3 regions of the Bradyrhizobium sp. URHA0013 genome follow, and region 3 is predicted to be linked to each of the others. Evidence: predicted binding sites of a transcription regulator. Region 3 holds the regulator's gene; each other region holds the start of a gene.
What was found. Region 3 encodes LexA, which represses DNA repair genes until DNA is damaged. Its sites were predicted from a motif close to TGTTCNNNNTGTGTTCNG; they were not measured.

Region 1: N551_RS0117200 (helicase-related protein) is a predicted target of LexA. The motif match lies at 2,737-2,754, and genes of this name have one in related genera.
Region 2: N551_RS0101215 (ribonuclease T2) is a predicted target of LexA. The motif match lies at 3,887-3,904, and genes of this name have one in related genera.

The regions. Positions count from the first base shown of each region.
Region 1 is NZ_JADK01000011.1:31,128-40,908, forward strand. It holds gene N551_RS0117200 (helicase-related protein) at 1-2,456, opposite strand, end outside; gene N551_RS0117205 (DUF3108 domain-containing protein) at 3,058-3,867, opposite strand; gene rpmB (50S ribosomal protein L28) at 4,461-4,772, shown strand; gene N551_RS35710 (HTH domain-containing protein) at 5,044-6,717, shown strand; gene N551_RS0117220 (non-canonical purine NTP pyrophosphatase) at 6,712-7,359, opposite strand; gene N551_RS0117225 (SIR2 family protein) at 7,362-8,114, opposite strand; gene N551_RS37075 (bifunctional 2-polyprenyl-6-hydroxyphenol methylase/3-demethylubiquinol 3-O-methyltransferase UbiG) at 8,186-8,806, opposite strand; gene N551_RS0117230 (hypothetical protein) at 9,118-9,498, shown strand; gene N551_RS0117235 (DUF1488 family protein) at 9,514-9,781, opposite strand, start outside.
Region 2 is NZ_JADK01000003.1:235,415-245,195, reverse strand. It holds gene uvrC (excinuclease ABC subunit UvrC) at 1-809, opposite strand, end outside; gene N551_RS0101230 (outer membrane protein) at 1,060-1,683, shown strand; gene N551_RS0101225 (cold-shock protein) at 1,770-1,985, opposite strand; gene N551_RS0101220 (23S rRNA (adenine(2030)-N(6))-methyltransferase RlmJ) at 2,235-3,095, opposite strand; gene N551_RS0101215 (ribonuclease T2) at 3,148-3,840, opposite strand; gene N551_RS0101210 (hypothetical protein) at 3,955-4,419, opposite strand; gene N551_RS0101205 (hypothetical protein) at 4,602-4,895, shown strand; gene N551_RS0101200 (DUF3617 family protein) at 4,938-5,468, shown strand; gene N551_RS0101195 (ATP-binding protein) at 5,574-6,962, opposite strand; gene N551_RS0101190 (response regulator) at 6,980-7,711, opposite strand; gene N551_RS0101185 (MarR family winged helix-turn-helix transcriptional regulator) at 7,708-8,247, opposite strand; gene N551_RS0101180 (branched-chain amino acid aminotransferase) at 8,587-9,669, shown strand.
Region 3 is NZ_JADK01000007.1:303,474-313,254, reverse strand. It holds gene gltX (glutamate--tRNA ligase) at 1-827, opposite strand, end outside; gene N551_RS0111665 (glutamine--tRNA ligase/YqeY domain fusion protein) at 994-2,670, shown strand; gene N551_RS0111660 (SgcJ/EcaC family oxidoreductase) at 2,690-3,076, shown strand; gene N551_RS0111655 (DUF2171 domain-containing protein) at 3,162-3,395, shown strand; gene N551_RS0111650 (ComEC/Rec2 family competence protein) at 3,491-5,770, shown strand; gene N551_RS0111645 (hypothetical protein) at 5,902-6,336, opposite strand; gene lexA (transcriptional repressor LexA) at 6,785-7,486, opposite strand; gene glp (gephyrin-like molybdotransferase Glp) at 7,663-8,874, opposite strand; gene N551_RS0111630 (hypothetical protein) at 9,094-9,285, opposite strand; gene N551_RS0111625 (HAD family phosphatase) at 9,454-9,781, opposite strand, start outside.

The DNA.
Region 1 (9,781 bases), on a different contig from region 3:
CGCTTGTCCATGCGATAGCCGAGCGCACGCAGCACCGACGCAAAATCCTCGCCGGCCGAACCGGTGAGCGAGGTCATCGCCTGCGTCACCACGAAGCTGCGGCCGTCGAACGCACCGGCGGGCTTTTCGCCGGACGCGTTCTCGCGCCAGGCCAGCGCCGGACGGATCAGGTCGGCCAGGCGCTCGAGGATATCGACGCGCACGGCGCGCTCGCCGGCCTGCTTGTAGCCGAGCACGCGATAGGCGTCGCGCGGCAGCTGCTTGTCGACCGGGAACGAGGTGCGGCCGGAGCTTGCCAGATGCTGCGCGCCCGACAGCGCAGAGGGATCGACATTGTCCTGCTTCAGCGCCCAGAGCAGCGCGGCCAGCGCACGCCCGGCCGGCTTGAGCAGACCGGGGAAATAGAGGTGATAGGCGCCGAAGCGGACGCCGTATTTGCGCAAGGTCGCGCGCGAGGGCTGGTCGAGGTCCTTCAGCTCGTTGGCGATCTTCGGGCGCTCCAGCACGCCGAGCGCCTCGACGAGCTGATAGGCGATACCGCGGGCGATGCCGGTGACGTCCTCGGCCTTGCTGAGCTCGAACAGCGGCCCAAGCAGCTTTTCGATATGCGTCTTGAGCCAGAGCTCGAGCCGGGCCTGCACCTTGTCGCGGGGGCCGCCCGTGAGGCGTTCGTCGGAGATGATGCGGATGCGCGGATGCAGCGCGTCCTCTGCGGCAGACAGCCGCGCCACGGCATCGCCGGTCCAGCGGATGATGCCTTCCGAGGTCAGCACGAACTGCTCGTCCGGCGCATTGCCCAGTTTTTCGGCGCGCGCGTTGATCTCGCCGGCGAGCACGGCCTGCGCTGCAGCCTGCAACGCTTTCGCATCGGAGCCGGCTTCCGCCGCATCCGGTGCAAAGGTGAAGCCATCGAGGCGGCCGATGACATGGCCTTCGACGATGACTTCGCCGGTCTTGCCGATTTCCGTATTCAAGCTCGTGTTCTCCCGCAGGCGGCGCATCAATACACTGGTCCGGCGATCAACGAAACGCTCAGTCAAGCGTTCATGGAGCGCATCCGATAATTTATTTTCGACCTCGCGGGCGATCCCCTGCCAGCGTTCGGGGTCTTTCAGCCAGTCGGGACGGTTGGCGACGAAGGTCCAGGTGCGAATCTGCGCAATCCGGGCCGACAGCGTGTCGATATCGCCGTCGACGCGGTCGGCCTGGTCGATCTGGGTCCTGAACCAGGCGTCGGGGATGCATCCCTTCCGCATCAGGAAGCCGTAGAGCGTGGTGACCAGCTCGGCATGGGCGGCCGGCGACAGCTTTCGATAATCCGGGACCTGGCAGGCCTCCCACAGCCGTTCCACCGCGTCCTTGCCATGCGCGACATCGCGCACCTCGGCGTCGCGGGCAGCGTGGTCGAGCACGCGCATGTCCTCGGCGATGGGCGCGCGCGTCAGCGCCTCATGGCCGGGGGCCAGGTTCAGGGAGACCTGGAGCGCGCCGAGGGAAGCAAAATCCAGCTTCGAATTGCGCCATTGCAAAACCTTCACGGGATCGAAGGTGTGGTTCTGCAGCGCATTGACGAGCTCGGGCTCGAACGGAGCGCAGCGGCCGGTGGTGCCGAAGGTGCCGTTGCGGGTGGCGCGGCCGGCGCGGCCGGCGATCTGGCCGAATTCGGACGGCGTCAGGCGGCGGAACTGGTAGCCGTCGAACTTGCGGTCGGAGGCAAAGGCGACGTGGTCGACGTCGAGATTGAGGCCCATGCCGACGGCGTCGGTGGCGACGAGGTAGTCGACCTCGCCGTCCTGGAACATCGCGACCTGCGCGTTGCGGGTGCGCGGCGAGAGCGAGCCCAGCACCACGGCGGCGCCGCCATGCTGGCGGCGGATCAGCTCGGCGATGGCGTAGACCTCGTCGGCCGAGAAGGCGACGATGGCGGTGCGGCGCGGCTGCCGCGTGATCTTGCGGTCGCCGGCGAATTCCAGCTGCGACAGGCGCGGCCGCGTGATCATGGAGACGCCCGGCAGCAGCCGCTCGATGATCGGGCGCATCGTGGCAGCGCCGAGCAGCAGCGTCTCGTCGCGGCCACGGCGGTTGAGGATGCGATCGGTGAAGACGTGGCCGCGCTCCAGATCGGATGCGATCTGCACCTCGTCCACAGCAAGAAACGAGACGTCGAGATCCCGCGGCATCGCCTCGACGGTGGAGACCCAGTAGCGCGGCGCTTTCGGCTTGATCTTCTCCTCGCCGGTCACGAGCGCGACGGCATCGGGGCCAACCCGCGCGGCGATCTTGTTGTAGACCTCGCGCGCGAGCAGGCGCAGCGGCAGCCCGATCATGCCGGAGGGATGCGCGAGCATCCGCTCGATGGCGAGATGGGTCTTGCCGGTGTTGGTGGGACCAAGCACCGCAGTGACGCCGGCGCCGGGGAGTCGCTCGGAAGCGAAAGGGGAGGAGGAAAAAGGCATCTGGGGGATTAGGTAATGGCGATTGGGGCGAATGTCAGTGCTGTTTTGGGGCGGTGGCGCGAAGCGCCTGGAAGTCACCCGGCTTCGGCTTCTCCGCTGTCATGCCCCGGCTTGACCGGGGCATCCAGTACGCCGCGGCTTCTCGGCTCAATCACAGACGCCTCGGTGTACTGGATCGCCCGGTCAAGCCGGGCGATGACACCGAGAGTGTGGGAGCATTCTCCCCGAACCTCGCGCAACTGTCTCACTTTGCGACGCTTTTCCCGTTGGCTTTAAGCTTCGGAACGAGTTGAGAACGAATCGCGGCCGAATCGCAGACTCCCCCGTGAGTCCTGTTCCGTTCACGCAACATGTCGCGGGAGGCTTATGGGTTCGCACTAGATGGAGTTTTGCCCCGCCGCACAAGCGACCTTTCGATGGCGGATTCGTTAAAGCTGGGGACGGCGCGGAGTCGAATCAGAATCGGGGAGGAGTCAAATGGATTCCCCGCTCTCGCCCCCCTCCAAACAAAAGTGCGAAAACAACCCCATGCACAGTAGGCATGTCATTGAAATCGCTTGCGTTTATTTTTGCTAAAAGGGGGTCAACGCGGGGAGCAGGCTTACTGCGTCTTCGCGACCTTGGGCGGCTGAGCGCTGGTGACGAAGGACGTCGCTTCCAGCATGGCCGGCCCGAGCGGGGTCGGCACTTTCAGCCAGAACGGGACCAGGATGCGCGTGCCGGCGATCGGCGCGAACGCGACCTCGATGTTGCGCTGGGCGGCGAGATATTTGATCACGGGACGGTCGGGGATGTAGCCGGCGATGGGCACGAAATACAGCGAGCAGACCACGACCTGGCCGTGATAGCCTTTCTCCGCCTTCACGTTTTCCATGCGCTTGAAATCGAGCTTGAGCTCGTAGCGCATGCGGCCGTCGAACACGGCGGCGCTGCCGTGGCAGGCGTCCGCTGACAGCACGTCGCCGGTGCCGGAGACGCGCACCAGCGAGGCCGTCATCGGGTCCCAGACGCCGCGGCGATGCGCATCGGTGACGACGATGCGGTCGGGATCGACCGGAGGCTCCGGCACGATGGCAAAATCCTTCACATTGCCCTTGTCGAGCGTGATGCGGATCTCTTCGGTCTTCTTCGAGGTGGTGGTGGAGGCCTGGTAGCCGGTCGCGACCAGCGCGCCGTTGACCACGCGGCCTTGCGAGGCCCCGGTGCCCGACCCGCCCGCGAACGATTTCAGCAGCCCCGAGGTGCCGCCGGAGGCCGCGGCCGCGAACACATCGTCCTGGATGTCGATGTTCCAGGCGCCCTTGCCGACCGGAATGCCCGCCAGCGTCGCCTCGTATTGCGCCTCGAGCTTGCCCTGCGCCGCCGCGGGCTCCGCCGCCCACGCCAAAACCAGCCCGCCAAGGGCCGCCATGACCCAGCGTCCGGCAGAGCGCGGATTATTTGCGCGCGGATTCCTTGCGCGCCGCTCCGCTGAGCGCAGCTCTTTTGGGCGCAGCTCATTTGGACGCAGACTTGGCGCAAGCGTTGTGAGCACGAAACAATCCAATCGGGGCGCGAACGGTTGTTACTTAAGCCAAAAACCGCGCCAAGCAATGCGTCCGGGCCTATCCGCGCCGGAACTCCACCGGACTCTTCGGGCGCGAATACGCCCTTTATGTGATGGTAAGACGCGATAATCATTGCCGTTTTGGTGATCCAGACGGGTCAGAAGCGCGCACCTCACCCCGCCACCTCCACCGCTGTCATGCCCCGGCTTGACCGGGGCATCCAGTACGCCGCGGCCCCTCTGGTCAGCCGCACCGGCGCGGAGTACTGGATCGCCCGGACGAGCCGGGCGATGACACCGAGTGCCGGGCGCGAAACTGGCGTCCCAGCCGCCCCAAAACCTTGACGTCCCGCCCCTTCCCCCCTATACGTCCGCCCGCTCCCTGCAAGGACAGAGAATTTGCCCGTGGCGCCCCGAATGGCGGCCGCACATCGTTGGGAAAGATTGAGGATTTTACCATGTCTCGCCGCTGCGAATTGACGGCCAAGGGCCCCCAGGTCGGCCACACGGTCAGCCACTCCAACATCAAGACCAAGCGCCGCTTCCTGCCGAACCTGGTCAACGTGACCTTCATCAGCGAAGCGCTGGGCCGCAACGTGCGCCTGCGCGTCTCCACCAACGCGATCAAGAGCGTCGACCACAATGGCGGCCTCGATCCCTATTTGCTCAAGGTCAAGGCCGACCTGCTGTCGCCGCGCGCCCTCGAGCTGAAGCGCGCCATCCAGAAGAAGGTCGGCCCGACGCCCGCGCCGGCGAAGAAGGCCAGCTAAGAATTTTAGGATTGGGCGAGGGCTTGCGTCGCGGGACGTAGGCTTAGCCGGAGAGAGTTTTGCGGGACGGCCGGATCGGAAGATCCGGCCGTTTTTGTTTTTGCGGTGCAAATGTCTATGTCGCCGCTTCGCTTGGAGTAGGCTACGCTAAGATCATCAATTGCCACGACTTTTTGGGAGCCTCTCAACGACGGCCGTATCGTCCTTCGCGCGCGGCCTAGATCGAGGTAGCTTTGAGAGAGCACTCGCCGAGCGGAAGCACGTCATCCTAATGCATAGTTACCAAAAACAAACGGTTGCCGTGCAGAATCAGACCGACGAGCGCGTCGAAGGTGAACGACAAACCTTTCTTCGTGTCGCGGAGATTGTGTTGAGCAAGTCTCGTGTCCCACTTAGCGCTGGTGAGATTGTTGATCGAGGAGTCGAGCAAGGACTCTTTGGCGACCACACAATGGGTCGCACACCCCAGAAATCCATGCAGGCTCGGCTTAGCATGGACATCCTACACAGAAAGACTGACTCACGATTTGTTCGAACCGGCCGCGGGCGCTTTACCCTTCGCGCTTCGCTAGGAGCACCAGTAAGTGAACCGGACATTGCGCCCGGCGAAGTTCAGTCTGAATACGTAGCCGAGCGCCGTGTACTAAATACGCCGCGAGAAGAAGTTCTGTGCGTTCCAGAGCCTGCATATCGCGATGTCCTGACCTTTCAGGGTATAGACACCGATACACCCTTGATACTGGGGCAGCTTCTTAGCGAAAAAACTACCACCTATCTCGGGCGAGCTGAGGCTGAGGTCAACAACGACGCGAAGCAATTCATAACGTACGTCTTGGTTCAATGTGGTCAGCGCTTGCTGTTCTTCAAGCGATCCTATCTCAGCCGAGCAGCCGAATTTCTAAGAGGATCGAAGTGCATTGGCTTCGGTGGCCACGTTAGCGCCGCTGATCTCGATATGCTTTCGCGAGCCGACTTTGGTTTGTCAGCTTGCGGACGCAGAGAGCTCGCGGAAGAACTTTTTTTGCCAGACCGAACCAGACGGAAACGCAAGGTCTCGGCTGAGGCAAGTCTTACAGATAAGCCTACTATCGATCTCTTTCAGAGCGTTCCACTAGAGTGTTTGGGAGTTCTGAACGACGACTCTTCGGAGGTCGGAAGGCGGCACGTTGCCGTTGTTTACCGTGCATGGCTTCCCGATTGGAACACAGCCAAGAAGCTGCAGAAGGGCGATTCATCGATCAAAGGCTTGGGATGGATCGATCTTTCAAAGGACAAGGTAGACATAACCGATTTCGAATATTGGTCGCAGCTATGTTTGCGACGCTTTTATCCGTCCACTCTCTTCACGCGAGCAAGACTCGAAATCGTAAGTAACTCTCGCTTCGCGAGCGACCGCATCTTAGTTGTCGCTGGCCGAATTGGATCGGGGAAGTCGGAGACCGCCAATTACCTCAGCCAACGCTTACACTGCTCTTTGATCAAGACTGGGGAGTTGGTTCGCGCGCTAATGGAATCACCTCCAATCGGGGAGATTGGACGAGAGGAATTTCAAACTCGAGCATACAAATTCATCAGCGCGGAAGGCGGCACTAAGAAGTTGGCTGACGCTATAGCGAGCCAAATCGCGCACGAAGGTGGCAATCGTACGATTGTCGATGGAATTCGAAATCTCGACACCTTCGAGCACTTAGAAAGAAAGTGCGCTGGCGGGATCGGACTACTCTTTGTGCAGACTCCACCGGATCTCGCGTTCGACATGTATCGCGCCAGAGAGGCAGGAACGCTGAAATTCAGCTATCGCGATTTTCTTAAGGTATACGACGCCCCAGTAGAGGGGGAGATCTCAAGTCTGGGGCGCCGAGCAAACGCCTACATCTACAACTCTTTTGGGATGGAAGCCTTTCGGCGAACGCTAGACGAACTATTGCCGCAAATGCGTTCATAGCGCTGGAAACAAAGACGGTTCAGCGGCCAAGCGATACGTCATGAATGCCTTGAGGGCCTTAATTGATTGCGATACGACGAGTTTTTCCCCAAGACCTGAATGGTCGTCCTTCACGATCTCCGCATAGGTCCGACCGCCAAAGCCGTCAGGACAAAAAATGGTGTCCCAGTAGAACTCTCTAGTTCCTCTTGGAGAATTACTCAAAGCGCCTTGGGTCTCGCCGACAAAGGTGTGGACGTTTAGACCATCACAATAGCCGACTACAGCTCGCGCAATAGCTCTAGTCGTGAGCGTCGAACAAGCCGCCACAAACTGTTCGGGAGCAAGAGAGTCCCACATCGGCTGAGTAAGCCCACCCGGAAACGACTTATCCCCGAAGCCTTCCAGAACGAGCCCTGCATGCTCAACAATGCAGGGTATCTGAATCTGTCGATACGCAGATTCAACTTTGAACTTCACCATAGACTCAAGATCGCATAATAGCGGCTCCGTTGTTGCGATCTTCCTAAAGCGAACATCGAAGAGCTCGCCCAGCGTCTTGCCGGTATACTCAAGCTCGATCGTGTCCTTCGCTAGTGCCCATTCCTCCTTCTTGTAATCGCTCCAGGAGCAATACGCGATTTGTATGGGAGAGGAGCTCATCACTAGATTCTCATCTCATGAAGCACTTCAGCGACGTTCTTTGAAATATCTTCCGCCCCAACGGGTATGACATCGATGTTGCGCTCATTGAATAGGCGCCGCTCGAATTCCGACGGCTCTGGCAGAACTATGTATGCTCTTCGCCCGCTCGAAGAGTTCGGCAGATCGGAAAATAAGCGATTCACGATGTGAAACAAGTAATTCACATTCGGATCGCGGAAGCTGTATCCGATAAACAAAACGGCTCTACCGAGTATGTCGCCCCGTAACTTGAAGTCCATTGGACTTTCCAACCGCATCCGCTCCATGTATTGCGATTCGGAGACCACCATCTGTTGAGGATTATTGAAGTCGCCGTGAAATTTGACGACTTCGATCACGGACCGATCATGCGCAATCGTGTGTTCGCCCGATACGATGTGCGTGTTTCGTCCGCTCTTCTTTAGAGCTCGTTCGATAAAATCGTCGTAATTTGTTGTATAATAGAGGCTGCAACGATCCAGTTGGACCAACTCTGAATGCACCGGCGAAGCAAGAATGTCTGCATCCGTCGCTTCAGCGAATTGTAGCGAAAGCCAATTCGTTAGCGGTGCGAGTTCGCGGTTCAAAATCTTGAAGTACTCCAAGATTTGGAGGTCACTTCCCCGCATCCGCAGCAAATTCTCGTCATTACAGCCAATCAACTTCGCTGCTTGGTCCACCATCGCTTCCCAAGACGGCCCCCTCTTGGTTCCTCCGTCCCAGGTAACTGACATTGACGCTCCTGCGCCGACGAACGGGACGACGCGCCTATCGCGGTATAGTCTTCGAAGATCGGGGGGACAGGTCATCGAACCTTCTTCACTACTAAGCGAGTAAGACTGTGAAAATGCGGGATGTTGTTATTGGGATGCGTCTCGTGAATGATCGAGTCAGACTCAGCCAAGACCGTGTGGCCTCCGTATTGCTCCACATAAAACGAATGAGCCAGTAGGGTTGGCGAAAAGTTCGGATGGGCAGATAAATCATGGGGCCCATCATTGAATGAAACAAGGAAGTGATACCCGCCAAGCCGTGTCCTCAGCAGCGCCGTTTGGATCAGTGAGGATATCTCTTCAGACGAACTAAGGCAGTGCGCTAAGCCATAGAGCACAACCACATCAAATAATTCATCCCTAGTAAGATAAGCCCCTCCGTCTAAGACGAGCCATTCAATTCGCGGGTCTGGAAACGAGCGCCGACCATTTTCTATAGCCTTCGCGGAGCAATCGACTGCTGTTACGCTTGCGCCGCATTGAGCAAATGCGGCGGCGTTCTTCCCTTCCCCGCAACCTAAGTCGAGTACGCGAATTCCACGTAAATCCCGATGCTCTTCGAGAAACGATTTCACTAAAGAGCCGGGGGACGTCCCCCAAAAGCAATCACTCGACGAATAACCTTCATCGTAACCGCCGCTGTCTCTTGTCATTTGCCTGCAATATGGATTGAATCAGAAGCAGATAGCTTAGGGATACTGCCGGACCAACGCAATCAGCGGTTGATCGAGAAGGACCCTGTCCCCGGCGGAGGTCGAGTTCGCGCAGGCGAGCTCGTTTCGCGCCGTCCTGCAGAGAGAACCGGACGCTCATGCGAGGTGGCGACGATCCAAGACTCAGAATTGTCGATCCACAGTTGCCGCCGCGCAACGAGCCACCCCGTAGTGTTACTAGCTAAGCCAAGGTCTTATTGATCTCCCGCACTGGTTGCGCTTTTGTGCAACTTTCCGGGGGGATTCTTCTAATGCGTAATTTGGGCGTAGCGGTCCTTGCGGCCGCACTTGCTGGCTGCGCGTCGTCTTCATCTGACATATCGGCGGCTTACGTCTCACCGGTGCAGTATCAACAGTACAATTGCCAGCAGCTCGCGCTTGAGGCGCAATCGGTATCGGCTAGAGCTGCGACCCTCTCCGGCGTTCAAGACAGCCAGCGCACAAAGGATCAGGTCGTAACGGGCGTTGCTGTCGTTGTGTTCTGGCCCGCGGCGTTCCTGGTCGGCGGCGACAAACAGGCTGCGGCCGAACTTGCGCAAATGAAGGGACAGTTGATCGCGGTCGAGCAGGCCTCGATCGCAAAGAAGTGCAACATTCAATTCCAGGGCAAACCCCAGGAACCGCCGAAGTAGGCGTCCTCGCTCCCCCTACCCCCGAAAATCAATGCTCCGCAGCACGATGCCCGGCGGCGTCCCCTCGAACTCCGTCGCCTGATATTTGCGTCCGGTGCAGGCTTCGATGCGCTCGCGCAGGCGCGTGAACTGCTCTTCGCGCTCGCTCGGCCGGGCGCGCGGGCCGCGCTCGAGGTCGTCCATGGCGGAGGTCGAGATCGCGCAGGCGATCTCCTTACTGCCGTCCTGCATCGAGAACTGGACGATGCCGCGGTCCTGGTCGTGGGCGATGAAGCGGCTGCTG
Region 2 (9,781 bases), on a different contig from region 3:
CTGCCGGACAGGAAGTCGCTCGCCTCGCGCACCAGGGTCGTGTAGCCGGGGAAGTCGATCTCGCGGGTGCAGGGGCCGGCACAACGGCGGATCTGGTAGAGCAGGCACGGCCGCGAGCGGCTCTCGAAGAAGGAATCCGTGCAGGAGCGGATCAGGAATGCGCGCTGCAACGCGGTGATGGTGCGGTTGACGGCGCCGGCCGAGGCGAACGGGCCGAAATAGCGACCGGGCCGCGTCTGCGCGCCGCGATGCTTCAGGATCTGCGGCGCCCAATGGTCGCCCGTGATCAGGATATAGGGAAACGACTTGTCGTCGCGCAGCTGCACGTTGAAGCGCGGTCGAAGCTGCTTGATGAGGTTGGCCTCCAGCAGCAGCGCTTCGGTCTCGGTGTGGGTCGAGATGATTTCCACGGTAACTGTGGCGGCGATCATGCGCAGGATGCGCGCCGGCTGCGGCGCACTCTGGCGCGCATAGTTCGACAGGCGCTTTTTGACGTTCTTGGCCTTGCCGACATAGAGCACGTCGGCATTCCCATTGAGCATGCGGTAGACGCCGGGCGAGGTGGGGGCGAGGCGGACCGCGCGTTCGATCGCCTCGTGGCCGGTCGCCAGCGGCTCTTCGCCAACCGTGCCGCTCTCTTCCAGGATGTCCGGCAGCCGTGCGTCGTCCTCGTCGTCCCCGTTTGCTGTGGCGGGATCGAGGTCGGGCGGCGCCGCTTCCGTCTCCTGGGGCGGGACGTCGGGCGCGTTGCCGCGCACGGGTTTGCGCGCACGTGCGTCGTCCGGATTGTCGGTGGAATCGTGAACCATGGTGCGAATTTAGGCGTTGCGGGTGGCGAATTGAAGTTCCGGCGGTGCGGCACGCACAGGATGGCGGCGCAGTTCCCGGTAACGCTTGCTTAAGCCTGTTAACAGCGCGGTAACCCGGCTTAACAGGCCTTTAACTTAAAACTCTCGATAAATGTTACGCGAAATAGTGGTGGTTCCGTAACCATGCGGTTTTGCCTCGCGCGGCGGCGCAGGCATCGCGCCGGTGACGGCAGTTGCGTTGGAGTATGTGATGAAGAGGCTCGTTGTGGGCGCAGCCGCGTTGGCTGCAGTCGGCTGGACGGCTTCGGCAGGGGCCGCCGATCTCAATTACGGGCAACGTGCGCCCTACACGGTCAATCAGCCGCTCAACGCCTATAGCTGGGCCGGTCCGTATCTCGGTGCCAATCTCGGCTACGAATGGGGCTCGGTGAACAACAATCCCGCAAAACCGTCGGGCTTCGTCGGCGGCGTTCAGGCCGGTTACAATTTCCAGACCGGCCCGTGGGTGTTCGGTGTCGAAGGTGACATCCAGGCCGCCGGTGCCGACGATACCTTCGCGCCGTGGAAGTTCTCCAATCCGTGGTTCGGCACCCTGCGCGGCCGCGCGGGCTATGCCCTCAGCAACGTGCTGTTCTACGGCACGGCGGGCCTCGCCTTCGGCGAGCTGCGCGCGCAGACGTTCGGCTGGACGGAGTCGCATACCAGCGCCGGCTGGACCATCGGTGCCGGCGCGGAAGTTGGTTTCGCGCCGAACTGGAGCGCCAAGCTCGAATATCTCTACATCGATCTGTCGACGAGTCAGTTCGCGATTACAGGCGTGTCAAACGGCTATAGCGCCAGCGTTGTGCGCGCAGGCGTGAACTATCACTTCTGATACCCAAAGAAGAAAATACCGGACTACAGCCTCCCGGCCGCTCGCGGCCGGGATTTTTTTTGCGCCGGTGTTTCGCGTCGGACTCGCTAGGGAAGGATGACCAAATCGACCGCCTTCGGCCCCTTGCCCTTCTTGTCCGGTTCGACTTCGAAAGTAATACGCTGTCCTTCGGCAAGGTCCTTCAGTCCGGCCCGCTCCACAGCAGTAATATGCACGAAGACGTCGCGGCCCCCGTCGTCCGGTTTGATGAATCCGTAGCCGCGCTCACCGTTGAAAAACTTGACCGTTCCCGTCATGGCCATCGGGAAACTCCCCCTCATTGCTCCTCCGTCGTGACGCAGACGCACGTCACGACATGACCGGGCCTTACGAAGCCCGGGAGCTGGCCATCCTTGGGCAGACCATTCGGTCCGACTGGATCTTTCTTAGGCCTTCACTCCGCCGCAACCATTCGCGGAAGCGGAACGTAAAGCCAGTCACCGCAACAGCATAATACGGTTCTCTGCAGATTGACCACCGCTCCTGCATATTTTTCCCAAGATGCCGGAGTGTTACGGCCTTGGCACCTCTAATCGGAATCTGGCAGCGCCCCCCTGGCCGAGCGGCATTTCCAGCTCGGGCAGGATCGTCTTGAGCTCGCCGTGCAGTGTGTAAGGGGGATTGACGATCAAGAGCCCGCTGGAGGTGAGGGCTGCGCCGTCGGCTTGTGGCGCCACGCTGAATTCGAGGCGCAGGCATTTTCCCGGCGGTTTTGCTGCGGCTGCGAGCCGCGCCACTGATTGCACCAGCGCGTCGGTGGCGCGCCGGCTCTTGGCGGGATACCAGATTACATAGATACCGGTCGGCCATTTCGCAAAAGCCGTCGAGAAGGCCTCTTCGAGCTTTTCGAACTCGTCCTTCGCCTCGAACGGCGGGTCGATCAGCACGAGCCCGCGCCGTTCCTTCGGCGGCACGAAAGCCGGCAGCGCCATCCAGCCGTCGAGGTCGACCACGCGGGCCTGTTCGTCGTGGCGCAGCACGCCGATCAGCGCCTTGCGCGCCTTCGGCTCGAGTTCGCAGAGCAAGAGGCGGTCCTGTGGTCTCAGCAGGCCGCGTGCGATCAGCGGGGAGCCCGGATAGGCCTTGAGCTCACCCTTCGGATTGAAGGCGCGGACGATGTCGAGGTAGGGCTTGGTCAGCGCCATGGCGTCGTTAGACAGTCGCGCCTGCATCAGCCGCGCAATGCCCGTCAGCCACTCGCCGCCGCGACGCGCCTCCTCGCTTTCGAGATCGTAGAGGCCAGCGCCGGCATGGGTGTCGATGACACGGAACGCGCCCGGCTTATCCTGGAGATAGGTGATGATGCGCGCCAGCACGATGTGCTTGATGACATCGGCGAAGCTTCCGGCGTGAAAGGCGTGGCGGTAATTCATGCAAGAGCACTACGCCACGTGACGGCTTGAGCAAAGAGGCACGATGCCTGGGCTAGCCACCCCGGATCGGCGGCATCGCCAACTGGTCGCGACGGCAGGCGCGGCGGTCGATCTCCTCGCAGGCGCGGAATTGCAGGTCCTTGCTGAGGCAGATGCGGACTTCCGATAGCCGCGTCCGGTTGCAGGTGATCGAGACGGCGGCATTGCTGAGGCCCGGATTGGCCTTGATGAAGGCTTCCTCCACCTCTGCCGGCGCCACCGTCTTGGCCTGCGACAAATCGAGATATTCGGCCGGAATCTTGATTGCGGCGCGCGCCTTCCGGATCGTCTCGAAATAGCTGCGGTCGGCGAGCCCCGAGCAGGTGCCGTGCTTGTCCCATTCGTTGAAGATCAGCCCCGGCGCCGGCATCAGATCGAGCATGGAGGAGACGATGCTGCGGTTCAGCCGCGGCGAAGGCCGCTGGCAATATTCCGGAAAACCGTTCTCATATTGCGGCCACAGACCATGCACCACGAAAGCATAGGGCCGTCCGCTGCACTGGGTCTGCGAGCGGCCGCCGCGCTCCGCTGCCTCTTCGCAGAAGGAGGGCGACCACGACAGCGACAGCACATAAAAATCGAATTCGCCGGGCGTGTTCTGCCGCTTGTCCTGGGCCTTTGCGCCGCCGGCCAGTGCAGCCAGCCCGGCCGCAAGCGTCAGCGAGATCATCAGGCGGGAGAACGAATGCAATCTGGAATGAAACATGGCGACGCCCCTCAACTAGACTGTGCAGACGAGCCTAGCAGGCGATAGGAACATTTCAAGAACAAATTTCGGGCGACCATCGTTGGGCCGCCTGATCGGTCCGGATCAGCGCAATTATTGCTTGGCGGCGCGGCAGGCCGGGTTGTAGGCCCAGTTGCGGTCGAGCCCGACCACGCACCATTCCACGCCCTGGCCGTAGCCGGCGAAGCCGCCGTCCTCGACGATCGAGAAGTGCACCTTGCGCATCTTGCCGTCCGTGAGCATGGCCTCGCCGGTGCAATAGCGGCGGGGGATGTTATCCGATGCCCAGGGCCGGAACGCGGTCTCGTGAACCGCGGCGAAGCCGGTGATCTTCAACGAGGAATTCCAGAACGAGCTTTCTTTCTCCCAGAACTGGCTGGCGATCGTCGGCAGCGCCCGGTCGCATTCGGAGACGTTGCCGTCATAACGCGGCCCGCTCAGCCAGAAATTCAGCTCCAGCGGATTGGCGGCCCTGGCCTCACCGAGCGACAACGCCCCGAACAGGAGGCCGAGCACGGCGGCAAAGCGGAGCGATTTCAGGAAGGTCGAGGCGCGCATGGATGATCCAGACAGCATGATCTGCAAGGGTCGGACGGTGCCGTGAAGGCCGGAGGAGGTCAAGTGCAGCGCGGCAACACTTGCCGACGAGTTGACCGCAATGCTGCGTTGGACCGGCCATCCGTTCTTTCCACCGCCGCGCCGACACCGTAAACTGCCGCCAACCAATCGGAGTGACGGGAATGCGAATCATTGCGGCCGCGGGCCTACTTGCCTTGGGTATGATGGCGAGCCAGTCGGCGCGCGCCGATCTGCTTCCGGTGCCTCCGTTCAAGGGCAACGACACTGGCGGAATCATCGCCTATTCGATGGCAACCCAGGTCGATGCGCGGCAGGTCGCGGTCGATCACTGCGCCCGCTACGGGAAGGTCGCCAAATTCCTGGCGATGCAGGCCTATGAGGGCGGCTACATCTCGTTCTCCTGCCGCTGGGTGCCCTATGGCGCGGCCGACCAGCCGATCCGCACGCTCTACTGAGGCGCTTTCGCAACGCCGCCATCGCAGCCGGGAGCTTCCGACATGACGCGCAAACTCGCTTTGCTCGGCTCCGCACTTTGCCTCGTCTTGTCGGCAGCCAGCGCCCGCGCTGACGACCTGCCGGTGCGCAAGGCGGGCCTGTGGGAATTGAAGATGGTCAGGACTGGCACGCCGGTGCCCGAGATGACCATGCAGCACTGCACCGACGAGACCGTCGACAAGGAGATGAACAACAACATCTCCCCGATGGCCAAGCAGATCTGCGCCAAGCAGGACATCAAGAAGACCGCAACCGGTTATGTCAGCGATTCCGAATGCAATGTCGCCGGCATCAGCACGACCTCGCATGCTGAGATCACTGGCGATTTCAATTCGGCCTATACGGTGAAGACATCGTCGCACGCGCAAGGCGGCGCCGCCGGCGCGGCAGGCCGCGACACCACCATGCAGCTCGAAGCGAAATGGCTAGGGGCCTGCAAGCCGGACCAGAAGCCCGGCGACGTCGTGATGCCCGGCGGCTTCAAGATGAACGTGCGCGACATGGACAAGCTGAAGGCGCTGTTGCCGAAGTAAGGAAGATCGTAGCCCGGATGGAGCGAAGCGAAATCCGGGACCGGTGCATCGATCGCGAAGAAAGAATCCCGGATTCGCTACGCTCCATCCGGGCTACATCACCGGTTACACCGGTATCCGCACGCTCGCTCTTAATCCGCCCATCGGACTGTCGCCAAGTGTGATGTCGCCGCCATGCGAACGGGCGATGTCGCGGGCGATCGCGAGGCCCAGGCCCGTGCCGCCTTCATCCTGGTTGCGGGCGTTGTCCAGCCGCAGGAACGGCTTGAACACCTCTTCGCGCAGGTGTGCGGGAATGCCCGGCCCGTCGTCGTCGACCGTCACGGTCAAATAACGGTGATCGCGCTGGCCGGTGATGGCGATGCTCTTGCCGTAGCGGGCGGCGTTGGTGACGAGGTTGGCAAGGCAGCGCTTGAACGAGGCCGGCTTCACCGTGACCACGGGCAGCCCGTTGAATGCGACTGTCGCCGTGTGGCCGTGGCGTTCGGCGTCGCTGCGCAGCTCCTCGAGCGCCTGGGCCATGTCGGTCGGCTGCGACTGCTCGCCGGAATCGCCGCGAGCAAACGCGAGGTAGTCCTCGAGCATCATCGACATCTCGTCGACGTCCTTGCGCATGCCCTCCATTTCGGGGCTGTCGCCGATCAGCGCCAGCTCGAGCTTGAACCGCGTCAGGATCGTGCGCAGATCGTGGCTGACGCCGGCGAGCATCGCGGTGCGCTGCTCCATCGTCCGCTCGATGCGCGACTTCATTTCGAGGAAGGCGACCGACGCGCGCCGCACCTCGCGCGCGCCGCGCGGGCGGAAATTCGGCGCCTCGCGGCCCTTGCCAAAACTCTCGGCGGCGTCGGCAAGTCGCAGGATCGGCTTGATCTGGTTGCGCAGGAATAGCACCGCGACGATCAGCAGGATCGAGGACGTTCCGACCATCCAGAACAGGAAGATCTCCGAGTTCGAGGCATAGGCGGCGCTGCGCTGCGCGAACACGCGCATCACGGCGTCGTCGAGCTGGATCCGGATCTCGACCAGATTGGAGCGGCCGACCGTGTCGATCCAGAAGGAGCGCCCGATCTGGCGGCCGAGCTGCACCGACAGCGTCTGGTCGAGCAGCGAGAAGAACGGCTTGGGTCCCGGCGGCGGCATGTCGCCGGCCGGGAGGAAATCGACGACGAGGCCCAGGCGCTGCTGCGCGATGCGGCGGATCTGGTCGCGATCCTTGTCTTGCGGATAGCCCTTGTAGACGTCGATCAGCGCGGCGATGTCCTGCACCACCGCGGCCGACAGGCGCCGTGTCACCGTGTTCCAGTGCCGCTCCATGAACACGAAGGCGACGACCGATTGCAGGATCACCATCGGCACGATCATGATCAGCAGCGCACGCGCATAAAGGCCGGTCGGCATCCAGCCCTTGAAGGCGTTGCCCATCCAGCCATTGGCGGCGGAGACGCGGCCGGCGGCGCTCTTCAAAAGCGTCAGGCCGCTATCGATCGTGCTCATCGGTGGCGCTTCACTCTTTATGGAGAGGCTACCAGCCGGTAGCCGATGCCGCGCACGGCCTGGAGGAACAGCGGATTGGCGGGATCGGTCTCGATCTTGCGCCGCAAGCGGTTGATCTGCACGTCGACGGCGCGCTCGTTGACGCTGCCATTGCCGGTTAGCGCGCTGCGCGGCACGGTCTCGCCCGGTGTCTCCGACAGGATCCGCAGCATCTCGCGCTCGCGGTCGGTCAGGTGAATGACGTCTTCGCCTTGGCGCAGTTCGCCGCGGTCCAGGTGATAGATGTACGGGCCAAACGCGATCTTCTCCACTGCAGCGGCCTGCGGCGGCGGCGCAGCGCGCTTGAGGATGTTGTTGATGCGCAGCGCAAGCTCGCGCGGCTCGAACGGCTTTGCGACGTAATCGTCGGCGCCGATCTGCAGGCCCTCGATGCGCGCTTCGGCTTCATGCCGCGCTGTCAGCATCACGATCGGCACCGAGGACGAAGTCCGGATGAAACGGGCGAGATCGAAGCCGGTCTCGCCGGGCATCATGACATCCAGGATCAAGAGGTCGAAGTGCAGGCCCAAAAGCTTGGAACGGGCGTCGCTGGCGCTGGCGGCGGTCGAGACGCGATAGCCTTCGCCGGCAAGGAAGCGCGAGAGCAGGTCGCGGATGCGGCGGTCGTCGTCAACCAGCAGGAGATGCGGAGCATCGTCGGCGGGGCGTGCCGGCGGGCGTGCGAGCGTGGCAGCGAGCGGCACGGTCACTCCTTGTCCTGATTGACGGTGGCGAAGATCGTTTCGAGCACCTTGTCGGGATCGTCGCGGTCGATCATTGCGCGCAGGAAGCGCTTGACGGTTTCGGCATCCTGCGGCGCCATCTCGGCGAGCGCCTTGGTGATGCGCGTGGTCTGGAGACCGGCGAGCTTCTGCACCAGCGCCTCGCCCTTCGGTGTCGCAAACAGCAGGCGTTGGCGGCGATCATTGTCGCCGGTCTTCTGGACGATATAGCCCTCGTCCAGGAGCTGCTTGAGCACCCGGCCGAGCGATTGCTTGGTGATGCGCAGGACGTCGAGGAGGTCGGCGACCTTGAGGCCGGGATAACGATAAACAAAGTGCATGACGCGGTGATGGGCCCGGCCGAAGCCGAACGCCTCCAGCTCCTGGTCGGGATCGCCGACGAAATCGCGATAGGCGAAGAACAGCAGTTCGATGATATCCCAGCGCAAATTGCCTCCGTCGTCTGCGGCCGGCCGCGGCCCGGCAGCGTCTTGAGAAGGAGTCGCGAAATTTATGTCAGGCATATTGACGTATCTTGGTCTCAATGTTACAAAACGATCGGCCCGTACGAAATTTTAGATCGTTTCGCGTCGGGTGGGCATCGAAGCAAGGCGGCCCCAGTGGGCCAGACAGGCGGCGACGGCCGGAGCAGATCAACCGTGCGATTGTCGAACGGCATTTCGGCAAAACATACTGGACTTCCGTCTTCCGCAAAAGCATGTCCTCGGTGACATGCTGGCCACGGAAACCGGCCGTAACAAGGCTGGCGGCGGTCCGGCCAGAAACCAATTGAGCCAGCCGGGCCCAAATCGGGGCAGGTGGGTGCCACAACGGCGCCGCTACCGGCAGCGGGAGGCAAGGACATGAGCATGAAATTCGACATCCAGCCCGCATCCAATCCGACCCCCGAGAAGGATCGGGTCGCCAAGCTGGTGGACCCCGGCTTCGGGCGGGTCTTCACCGATCACATGGCGGTGGTCCGCTACAACCAGGCCAAGGGCGGCTGGTACGAGGCGCGTGTCGAGGCCCGCGCCAATTTCCAGCTCGATCCGGCCGGCGCCGTCCTGCACTACGCCCAGGAAATTTTTGAAGGCCTCAAGGCCTACAAGCGCGACGACGGCGGCGTGAACCTGTTCCGCCCCGACGCCAATGCGCGGCGCTTCAAGGACTCGGCGGACCGCATGGCGATGGCGCAGCTCCCCGAAGACGTCTTCATCGAGGCCGTCGAGCAAATCGTGCGCATCGACCGCGCCTGGATGCCGGGCGGCGAGGGCAGCCTTTACCTGCGCCCGTTCATGATCGCGAGCGAGACCTTCCTCGGCGTCAAGCCGTCGTCCGAATACATCTTCGCGGTGATCGCCTCGCCGGTCGGCTCCTACTTCAAGGGCGGCCCCGCGCCAGTCTCGATCTGGGTGTCCGAGAACTACACGCGCGCTGCCGTCGGCGGCACCGGCGCCGTCAAATGCGGCGGCAACTATGCCGCAAGCCTGCGCGCCCAGGCCGAAGCGATCCAGCACGGCTGCGACCAAGTCGTGTTTCTCGATGCGATCGAGCGCCGCTACATCGAGGAGCTCGGCGGCATGAACGTGTTCTTCGTGTTTGACGACGGTTCGCTCTCGACGCCGCCGCTCGGCACCATCCTGCCCGGCATCACCCGCGACTCCATCATCGCGCTGGCCAAGGACGCCGGCAAGACCGTGCGCGAGGAGCCGTACTCGCTCGACCAGTGGCGCAAGGATGCGGCCAGCGGCAAGCTGAAGGAGGCGTTTGCCTGCGGCACCGCGGCCGTGATCTCGCCGATCGGCACGGTGCGCTCAGTGAGCGGCGATTTCGAGATCAGCGGCGGTGCCGCCGGCCCCGTCGCCATGGGCCTGCGCAAGCAGCTCGTCGACATCCAGTACGGCCGCACCAACGATCCGCATAACTGGATCCGCAATCTGTCTTGATTTTTGCCCTCTCTCTCTCCGCTCGCGGGGAGAGAGAGGCGCAATGAACGCGACACGATGATCGTGCGACAAAGTCCGAGACCTCGAATACCTGGACATCGAGTTTTCCGGA
Region 3 (9,781 bases):
TCGCCATGGCTCCAGCCGAGCCGGACTAGATAGTTGCGGAGCGCGGACGGGAGGTACCCCATGGCGCGGTAGGCATCGACGCCAAGCGCGCCGTGCCTCTTGGAGAGCTTCGAACCGTCCGGGCCGTGGATCAGGGGGATGTGGGACATGCTCGGCAGCGTCCAGCCCATCGCGTCGTAGATCTGCTTTTGGCGGGCCGCGTTGATCAAATGGTCATCGCCGCGGATGACATGGGTGACACCCATATCGTGGTCGTCGACCACCACCGCGAGCATGTAGGTCGGGTTGCCATCGCCGCGCAACAGGACGAGGTCGTCGAGATTCTCGTTCTGCCAGACCACGCGGCCCTGGACCTGATCTTCGATCACGGTCTCGCCGGTCTGGGGCGCGCGGAGCCGGATGGTGGGCTTCACGTCGATTGGGGCCGTCGCCGGATCGCGGTCTCGCCACAGGCCGTCATAGAGGCGCGTGCGCCCCTCGGCGCGCGCCTTCTCGCGCATCGCGGTGAGCTCCTCGGCGCTCGCGTAGCAACGATAGGCCTTACCCTCGGCGAGCAGCTGCTCGGCGACCTCGCGGTGGCGGGCGGCGCGGCTGAACTGGTAGATAACGTCGCCATCCCAGCCGAGCTCCAGCCATTTCAGGCCGTCGAGGATGGCGCCGATCGCCGCCTCGGTGGAGCGCTCCCGGTCGGTATCCTCGATCCGTAGCAGCATCTTGCCGCCGTGCTTCTTCGCATAGAGCCAGTTGAACAGCGCCGTGCGCGCGCCCCCGATATGGAGGAAGCCGGTCGGCGAGGGAGCAAAGCGGGTGACGACGGGAGAGGTCATTCTTGGCAGGGCCTATGCATTGGAGGCGGTGGTATATAACAGGACCGGAGCATAACTAAAGCCCGGCAGCGGACCGCCAAGGGTTGCTTGAGACCTTGCTTAAGCCCTTGGCTCAGCCAAGGGAATTTGGCAGAAGGGCCGCTGATTTCCCTACAGGATTTTCGTAATGACAGAACCGGTGGCGAACGAGGTTGGGCGCGATTTCATTCGTGACATCATCCAGGCCGACCTCGACCAGGCCAAATACAAGGAGATCGTGACCCGGTTCCCGCCGGAGCCGAACGGCTATCTCCATATCGGCCACGCCAAGTCGATCGCGCTTAATTTCGGCATTGCCCAGGAATTTCCGGGCCGCTGCCATCTGCGCTTCGACGACACCAATCCGGTCAAGGAAGAGCAGGAATATATCGATTCCATCCAGGCCGACGTGCGCTGGCTCGGCTTCGACTGGGGCAAGAACCTGTTCTTCGCTTCGGACTATTTCGATCGCCTCTATGAATGGGCGGAGCGGCTGATCCGAGACGGGCTTGCCTATGTCGACGACCAGACCCAGGAGGAGATCCGTCTTGCGCGCGGCACGCTGACCGAGCCCGGCAAGAACTCGCCCTTCCGCGATCGCACCGTGGATGAAAACCTCGACCTGTTCCGTCGCATGAAGGCGGGCGAATTCCCGAACGGCGCGCGCGTGCTGCGGGCCAAGATCGACATGGCTGCGGGCAACATCAATCTGCGCGACCCCGTGCTGTACCGCATCCTGCATGCGCACCATCCGCGCACCGGGACCAAGTGGAGCATCTATCCGAGCTACGACTATGCCCACGGCCAGTCGGACGCGATCGAAGGCATCACGCACTCGATCTGCACGCTGGAGTTCGAGGACCATCGGCCGCTCTATGACTGGTTCATCGAGAAGCTGCCGGTGCCCTCGAAGCCGCACCAGTACGAATTCGCGCGGCTGAACCTGACCTACACGCTGCTGTCCAAGCGCGTGCTGACCCAGCTCGTCCGCGAGGGCCATGTCGCGGGCTGGGACGATCCGCGCATGCCGACCATGGCGGGGATGCGCCGCCGCGGCGTACCGCCGGCCGCCCTTCGCGAATTCGTCAAGCGCATCGGCGTGGCGAAGGCCAACAGCGTTGTCGACGTCGGCATGCTCGAGTTCTGCATCCGTGAGGAGCTCAACCGCACGTCGCAGCGGCGGATGGCGGTGCTGAAGCCGCTCAAGGTCGTGATCGAGAACTATCCGGAAGGGCAGACCGAGGAGCTCGAGGCGATCAACCATCCTGACGATCCCTCTGCCGGCACCCGGAAGATCACGTTCGGCCGCGAGCTCTATATCGAGCAGGACGACTTCATGGAGAACCCGCCGAAAAAGTTCTTCCGTCTGTCGCCGGGCAACGAGGTGCGGCTGCGCTACGCCTATTTCGTCAAGTGCACCGGCGTCATCAAGAACGATGCCGGCGAGGTGGTGGAGCTGCGCTGCACCTACGATCCCGCGACCAAGGGCGGTAACGCGCCCGATGGCCGCAAGGTCAAGGCCACCATGCACTGGCTGTCGGCGGCAACATCCGTGCCCGCGGAAATCCGCATCTACAACCAGCTGTTTGCCAATCCGAGCCCGGACGCCTCGAACTTCGCTGCGGACCTCAATCCGCAGTCGCTCGAGATTTTGGCTGACGCTCGGATCGAAGCATCAGTCGCGGAAAGCAATTCGACCGAGCCGATGCAGTTCGAGCGCCAGGGCTATTTCGTGCGCGACAAGGACTCGACGCCCGACAGACCGGTATTTTCCAGGACCATCGGCCTGCGCGACACGTTCGCGAAGGAAGTTGCCAAAGGCTGAAAAGAGCTGCGAGACCACAATGAGCAACGAAGCCGACGCCATCGTTTCCGCCATCATCGCGAAATGGCGCGCCGGCTTCGCCACGCTCGATGCGGCCGCGCTCTCATCGCTCTATGCGAGGAATGCGTTCTTCTTCGGCTCCAACCCAAAGCTCTACCGGGGCAGGGACGGCGTCGCAGACTATTTCAACGGCCTGCCACGCTGGCGCAAGCCGAGCGCGTTATTTTCCGAGGTGAAGGCGGCGCAGGCAGGTCCTGATCTGATCAATATGGCCGCGAGCATCTCGTTCGATCTCGCCGGCGAACGCCCCGATCTCTCGGTCAAGATGAGCTGGGTCATCATTCGCGAGGACGGCGACTGGAAGATCGTCAATCACCATGCTTCTTCGCAGGCGCCGCTGATCTGACCAGTGGAGCACACGACTTCGTCATCCTCGTGAGAGAACGAACATGCACCTCGCGCGTTGGGGTGGGCCCAATAAGGAACCCACCATGCAGAACATCGCAGAGCATATGGAAGTCATCGGCGCCGACGGCGTCCACATCGGCACCGTCGACAAGGTCGAAGGCAATCGCATCAAGCTGACCAAGAAGGACAGCGGCGAGGGCAGCCACAAGGGGCATCATCACTTCATCGACAAGGGCCTCGTCGCCGATATCGAGGGCAACAAGGTCCGGCTGTCGGCCAAGGCCGATGTCGCTGTGACGATGGAAGAGGAAAAGTAGCGATCGCAACCTTTCGTTCCTGATCCGTACCGCTATCCGCCCGCCTGCACGTTCCGGTAGCTTCTGACTTCGTTGCGTATCATCGAGTGCACGAAATGGCGGAGCCGGGCCGGCCGGTACGGTCGCAGGGGATCGCAGGGACGTGGCCCGCGGGCCGCACCGCGTCCGCGGGCGGCCTCGCGCCTGCAGGCCTCGACCTCTGGACATCGCTGGCCGAGACCCTCCGCGCATGGCTACGCGCCGAGGCTGGCGCCGGGCGGCTGTTGCCGTGGGTGCCCGTAGCGTTTGGCTGCGGCATCGCGCTTTATTTCTCTGCCGATCACGAGCCAGTACTGTGGGTCGTTGCCACGACCGCCATCGCACTCCTGCTTGGCGCGGCTCTGTTGCGGCGGAGCCGGCTGTTCGCCCCAGCCATCATGATCGCGGCGGTCGCGGCCGGCTTTGCCGTCGCGACCTGGAAGACGGCGCGCATCGCCCACCCGGTGCTGGCAAAGGCGCTCTATTCGGTGTCGTTGTCGGGCTTTGTCGAGGCTCGCGACATCCGCGAGCGTACCGATCGTTTCGTGCTGCGCGTCACTGCGATGGAGGCGCAACGCAGCGACGTCAGGCTTGAGCGCGTGCGCCTGTCGGTCCGCAAAGGCACCGCGCCGGAGGTCGGTAGCTTCGTTCAGCTGAAGGCACGGTTGATGCCGCCGCTCGCGCCGGTGCGGCCCGGCAGCTACGACTTTTCGCGTGACATGTTCTTCCAGGGCATCGGCGCCTCCGGCTTCGCGATGGGCGCAATCACGGTGGCGCCGCCGCCTGAGACCGCCGGCTTGCGGCTGCGTTATGCGGCCTTCATGCAAGGCCTGCGCGATGCGATCGATGCCCGCATCCGGGCGACGCTCGACGGCGACAACCGGGCGATCGCGACCGCGCTGCTTACCGGGCGGCGCGATGCGATCACCACGCCCGTCAACGATGCGATGTTCATCTCCGGTCTCGGCCACGTGCTCTCGATTTCCGGCTATCACATGGCCGTCGTTGCCGGTGTCGTGTTCTTCGCGGTGCGCGCGCTGCTCGCTCTGATCCCGGGACTTGCGGCCGGCTTCGCCATCAAGAAATGGTCGGCGGCCGCCGCGCTGGTCGCTGCTGCGTTCTACCTGCTGCTGTCGGGCGCGGAGGTCGCAACGCAAAGATCGTTCTTCATGACGGCGGTGGTGCTGATCGCGGTGATGGTCGATCGCCGCGCCATCACCTTTCGCACGCTTGCTGTCGCCGCGCTGATCGTGCTGGCGGTCGCGCCGGAAGCACTGGTGCATCCGAGCTTCCAGATGTCGTTTGCAGCAACGCTCGGGCTGGTGGCGCTGGTGCAGATCGGCATGCCCAATTTGTTTGCCTCGCCGGACCATTCGGCGACCGCGCGCATTGCGATGTGGGGTGGCCGCGAGATCGCGATGCTGTTCATGGCCTCGCTGATTGCGGGACTTGCGACCACGCCCTACGCCGCTTTCCATTTCCACCGTGTCACGCCGTTTGGCGTGCTTGCCAATCTCGGCGCGATGCCGGTGGTCTCGGCGCTGGTGATGCCGGCGGGATTGTTGGGGCTGCTTGCTGCGCCGTTCGGGCTGGACAGCGTGTTCTGGTGGCTGATGGGGATCGGCATCGAGTGGATGGTCGCGGTCTCGCGCTGGGTCGCGGCCTTACCGGGCGCGGTCGGCCGCATCCCGGCGTTCGGGATCACGCCGCTGATCGCGGCGAGCCTGGGAATCATTGTGCTAGGCTTGTTGCGCACGCCGCTACGCTGGTCCGGCGCCCTGGTCCTGCTGGCAGCGATCCTCTGGGGACTGTCGGCGCGGCAGCCCGACATCCTGATTGCCGGGGATGGCGCCAGCGTCGCGGTGCGGGGCAGGGACGGATATCTGCACCTGATCAGAACGAGCAAGGACAGCTTTTTGCTCAAGGAATGGCTCGCTGCCGACGCCGATCCGCGCGATGCCGGCAGAGCCTCGCTGGCCGATGGCGTGTCCTGTGACGAATCGGGCTGCGTGACGCCACTGGCCGACGGGAGGTTGGTCGCGCTGGCACTGCGCGTCGACGCTCTCGCGGACGATTGCAGTCGGGCCGCGCTGGTGGTGACGGCACGTCCCGCGCCGCCCGATTGCGCGGCGATGGTGGTCGATCGGCAGCGGCTCGCCAGCCAGAGCGCGCTGGCGCTAATGCAGCGTGGTGACGGCTTTGCGGTTCAGGCGGTGAGGGCGAGAGGCGCGAGCCGCCCCTGGTTGCCAGCCGGCGCAGGCGAGGGTGATTTCGACGGCAGCCTTGCGCCCAAGGCGATCGCGCCCCGCATCAAGGACGCAACGCCGGCGGAGACCGACTTGCAGGCCGACGATTGATCTGACGGTGCGGAGCAATGCAGTGGATTGGTGCATCTGCTCGGATTCACTGGGCGCAAACCGCGCCATCTCGCCGGCCACGGCCGGCGATGGCGATTCAATCTTGACCTCCGACCTCGTAGCCGGCTGCGTCAGCCGATCGGCAGGCGCGTGACGGTCGGCTGCCTGTCGACGATGACCTGCGCCTTGTGCTCGCGCTCCGTCACCGGCTGGGTCACAGGCAGTTGCAGCACGGTCGCGCGCTGGCCTTCGACGAGCTGCGTCACCAGCACATATTTGCCGTCGGGGAATTCGATCGCGTCGTGATGGCGGTCGGGAACGTGCGGATCGATCTTGCCGAACTTGCCCACGCGGGAATTGATGGTGCGCGTCCAGATCCAGCGATTGTCGTAGCGAACGTCGTCGGCGAAGGCGAGCTCCGTTCCCGGCAGCAGGCAGACGGCAACAGACGGATCGGCTGCCGAGGCGAAGCCGCGCGTCGAGGTGCCGCGGAAGCTTGTCGTGACGATCGTCTCGCCGACTTCGGCGGGGCGCGACGCGACGGCATGCAGGCTGTAGTCACACATCGGGTGCTCCTCATGCTGGGATAGCAACCCGCGTCTCTTAATCGAGGCGCAGGCCTCTATCAGAGTTGAAGCATGAACGCTCTGCTTGGTTGTGGGCAAATCTGCGGCTGGTTTCCGCGAGCCGCGATCACATTATCTTTCCCGAATTCAATAGGAACAAAGCGAGTTGCGATGCATTCGGGAGGCGCGTGCGCGAATATCGCCGGCTTGACTGCAACGGTCGAGCTTGATCGCTGGCCGCTGTTTCCTCGAACACTTGCGCCGCGAACCAGTTCCGCTTCGTGGGCGTCGCGAGGAGCCAGCGCCGAAGGACGGGCCAGATAGTCTGTGCAGAACCAGAAAGACTACCCAGCCGGAGCGGACGATGATCCGCTCCAATCCCTGACCGGCGATGCCGATCGGAAGCGCGCGCGGCGCCAAGCACTCCCGGTATCAAGTACTCCCGGTATCAGTACTTCCGGTAAAGCCCGATCAGCTTGCCCTGAATCTTCACCCGGTTGGGCGGCAGGATGCGGACCTCATAGGCCGCGTTGGCGGGCTCGAGCGCGATCGAGGCGCCGCGACGGCGGAAGCGCTTCAGCGTCGCTTCCTCGTCGTCGATCAGCGCCACCACGATGTCGCCGGTATCGGCGCTCTCGTTGCGCTGAATCAGCGCCATGTCGCCGTCAAGGATGCCGGCCTCGACCATGGAATCACCGCGCACTTCGAGCGCGTAATGCTCGCCCGAGCCGAGCATGTCAGGCGGTACGCTGATAGTATGGCTGCGGGTCTGCAACGCCTCGATCGGCGTGCCGGCCGCGATGCGGCCCATCACCGGCACCGCGACGGGACGTTCGCCGTCGTCCGCGGGCAGGCTGGAGCTCGCACGCACCTTGCCGAGATTGCCCTCGATGACGCTCGGCGTGAAGCCGCGGCGGCTGCCGGCGGCTGCCTGGAGCTCCGGCAGCTTGATGACTTCAATCGCACGAGCGCGGTTGGGCAGGCGTCGGATGAAGCCACGCTCCTCGAGCGCCGTGATCAGGCGATGGATGCCCGACTTCGAGCGCAGGTCGAGCGCATCCTTCATCTCGTCGAAGGAGGGCGGTACGCCGCTTTCCTTCAGACGTTCACTGATGAACCGCAGAAGCTCGTATTGTTTGCGCGTTAACATCTCGACCAAAGTCCCCCGGTTGATGTCGTCCGATTCCGAGACGCTGAATTCGGCAATATGCCGCTACATGCTCGAAACAAATCATGAACGGACACTATATGTTCGATACATGTTCCGCAACTGCTTAATTTACCGTGAACAGAGCAAAGTTGGCGGAACGCGCATTGCCGGGGCGCTCAGACAGGGAGCCGCAACACTTCGCAAGCCGTGCCGGCTTCGGCCTTCGGCGCGAACGGTGCGCGCACGAGAAGTACCTGTGCTGCAGCGAGATTCGCAAGCAGCGAAGAGTCCTGATGATTGACGGGAAGAACGACGCGTGTGCCATCGTCACGCTCCTCCAGATGCGCGCGCAGATAGTCCTCGCGCTGGTCGTTGGCGCTGACATCGCGGCCGAGCACGGCGCGCTCACGGCGATGGTGAAGCACTGAACGGCCCGACAGGGCACGAATCAGCGGCACCATGAACAGGAAAGCGCACACGTAGGACGACACGGGATTGCCCGGCAGACCGATCACGCCCATTGCGCCGAGCCGCCCGTGCATCATCGGCTTGCCTGGCCGCATCGCGATCTTCCAGAACGCCATCGCGATGCCTTCGTCCCGCAGTGCCTGCTGGACCAGATCGTGGTCGCCGACCGATGCGCCTCCGGTCGTGATCAGGATGTCGGCGCCGCTCTCACGGGCGCGGCGGATGCCGGCGGTGGTGGCCTCCAGCGTGTCGGCGGCAATACCGAGGTCGATGGTCTCGGCGCCTTCGCTGCGGGCGAGCGCGTGCAGGGCGTAGCCGTTGGAATAGACGATCTGGCCGTGGCCGGGCGTGCTGCCCGGCATCACCAACTCGTCGCCGGTGGCGAGAATCGCGACCTTCGGACGCCCGTAAACGGCAAGGTGCGGATGATTCATCCCGGCGGCGAGCGCGAGGTCGCGCTCGGTGAGACGGCTTCCCTTGCGCAGGAGCACGTCGCCCTCGCGGAAATCGACGCCGGCGGGGCGGATGTGCCGACCGGCGATCGCGGCTTCCTTGATCGTGACACGCTTGCCGGCGGCGACGGTGTCCTCCTGGATCACGACGGCGTCCGCGCCACCGGGAACGACGCCGCCCGTGAAGATCCGCACGGCCTCGCCGGCGCCGACCATCCCCGCGAACGGTCGGCCCGCCGCGACTTCGCCGATGATGGTGAGCTCCGAATCGATCGTCGCGGCATCGGCCGCTCGCACCGCGTAGCCGTCCATCGCCGACATCGCCTGCGGCGGCTGCGTGCGCCGCGCCGCGACGTCACGCGCGAGCACGCGATGGTAGGCCTGGTCGAGGGAGATCATTTCCTCCGGCAGCGGCTCTGCACCCGCCAGCACCGCGGCAAGCGCGTCGGAAACCGGCATCAAGGCCACGGCGAAAACTCCTGCTCGGCACGTTCGGGCGAATGTTCCGCACGTCTTCTAGCCGAGCGCGGGCGCAGAGGCAAAACAGCCGAGCGGGTGCAGTCATCCCACCGCATTGTTCCGGAAGGCAGGATCAAGCGCGTTGCGGCATGATCCGAAGAACGTGCCAGATCGGCAGGACAATGGTCATGGCAAGACGAGAACGACGAGCGCCCCGGCCTGCATCGATCAGCTCCCTGGCTGCCCGTGAGTTACGTCGGGCGCCTTGGGTCCCTGATCCTTGTCGGGCAGCGGATCGGCCTGGGATTTCAGGTCGGCGGCCTTGCTCACAAGCTTGGCGGAAAGATCCGAATCTGAAGTTGTCCTGGCGAATTCAAGAAGAAGAGAGGCCTGCTTGGTGAGGTAGGTTTTGCCCAACACGATGATGCATCCGTCTGTAGAAGTCCCAACGGACTCTAGAGTCCGGAAGACGGTATTCCGTTCCGGGAACTCTGTATAAAAATGCACAAAGTGATCGGGTTCCTAAACTTCTTCAAAATTAGTCGCGTTGGGCCGCATCTCCGGGGGTCTCGCGGCGGCAGATCGTCGTCAGATGCCCAATGCTTTCAATGCGTTCCCCACATCACGCGGCGAAGTCACATGCACGGCCGTCAAGCCGCGCGCCCGCGCTCCCTCGATGTTTTCAGCAAGATCGTCGAAGAACACGATACGCCCGGCGGGCACGCCGATCGCCGCGACGACGTGGTCGAAGGCCTCGGCATCCGGTTTGCGCAGGCCGATGCTGGACGACAAATACAGCTCGCGGAAATGGCCGAGGAGGTCGGCATATTCCCTTGAGAAATGGTCCACGTGTGGCCGGTTGGTGTTGGAGAAAGCGTACAGCGGCATCTGCTTCGCTGCCCGCGGCAGCAGCTCG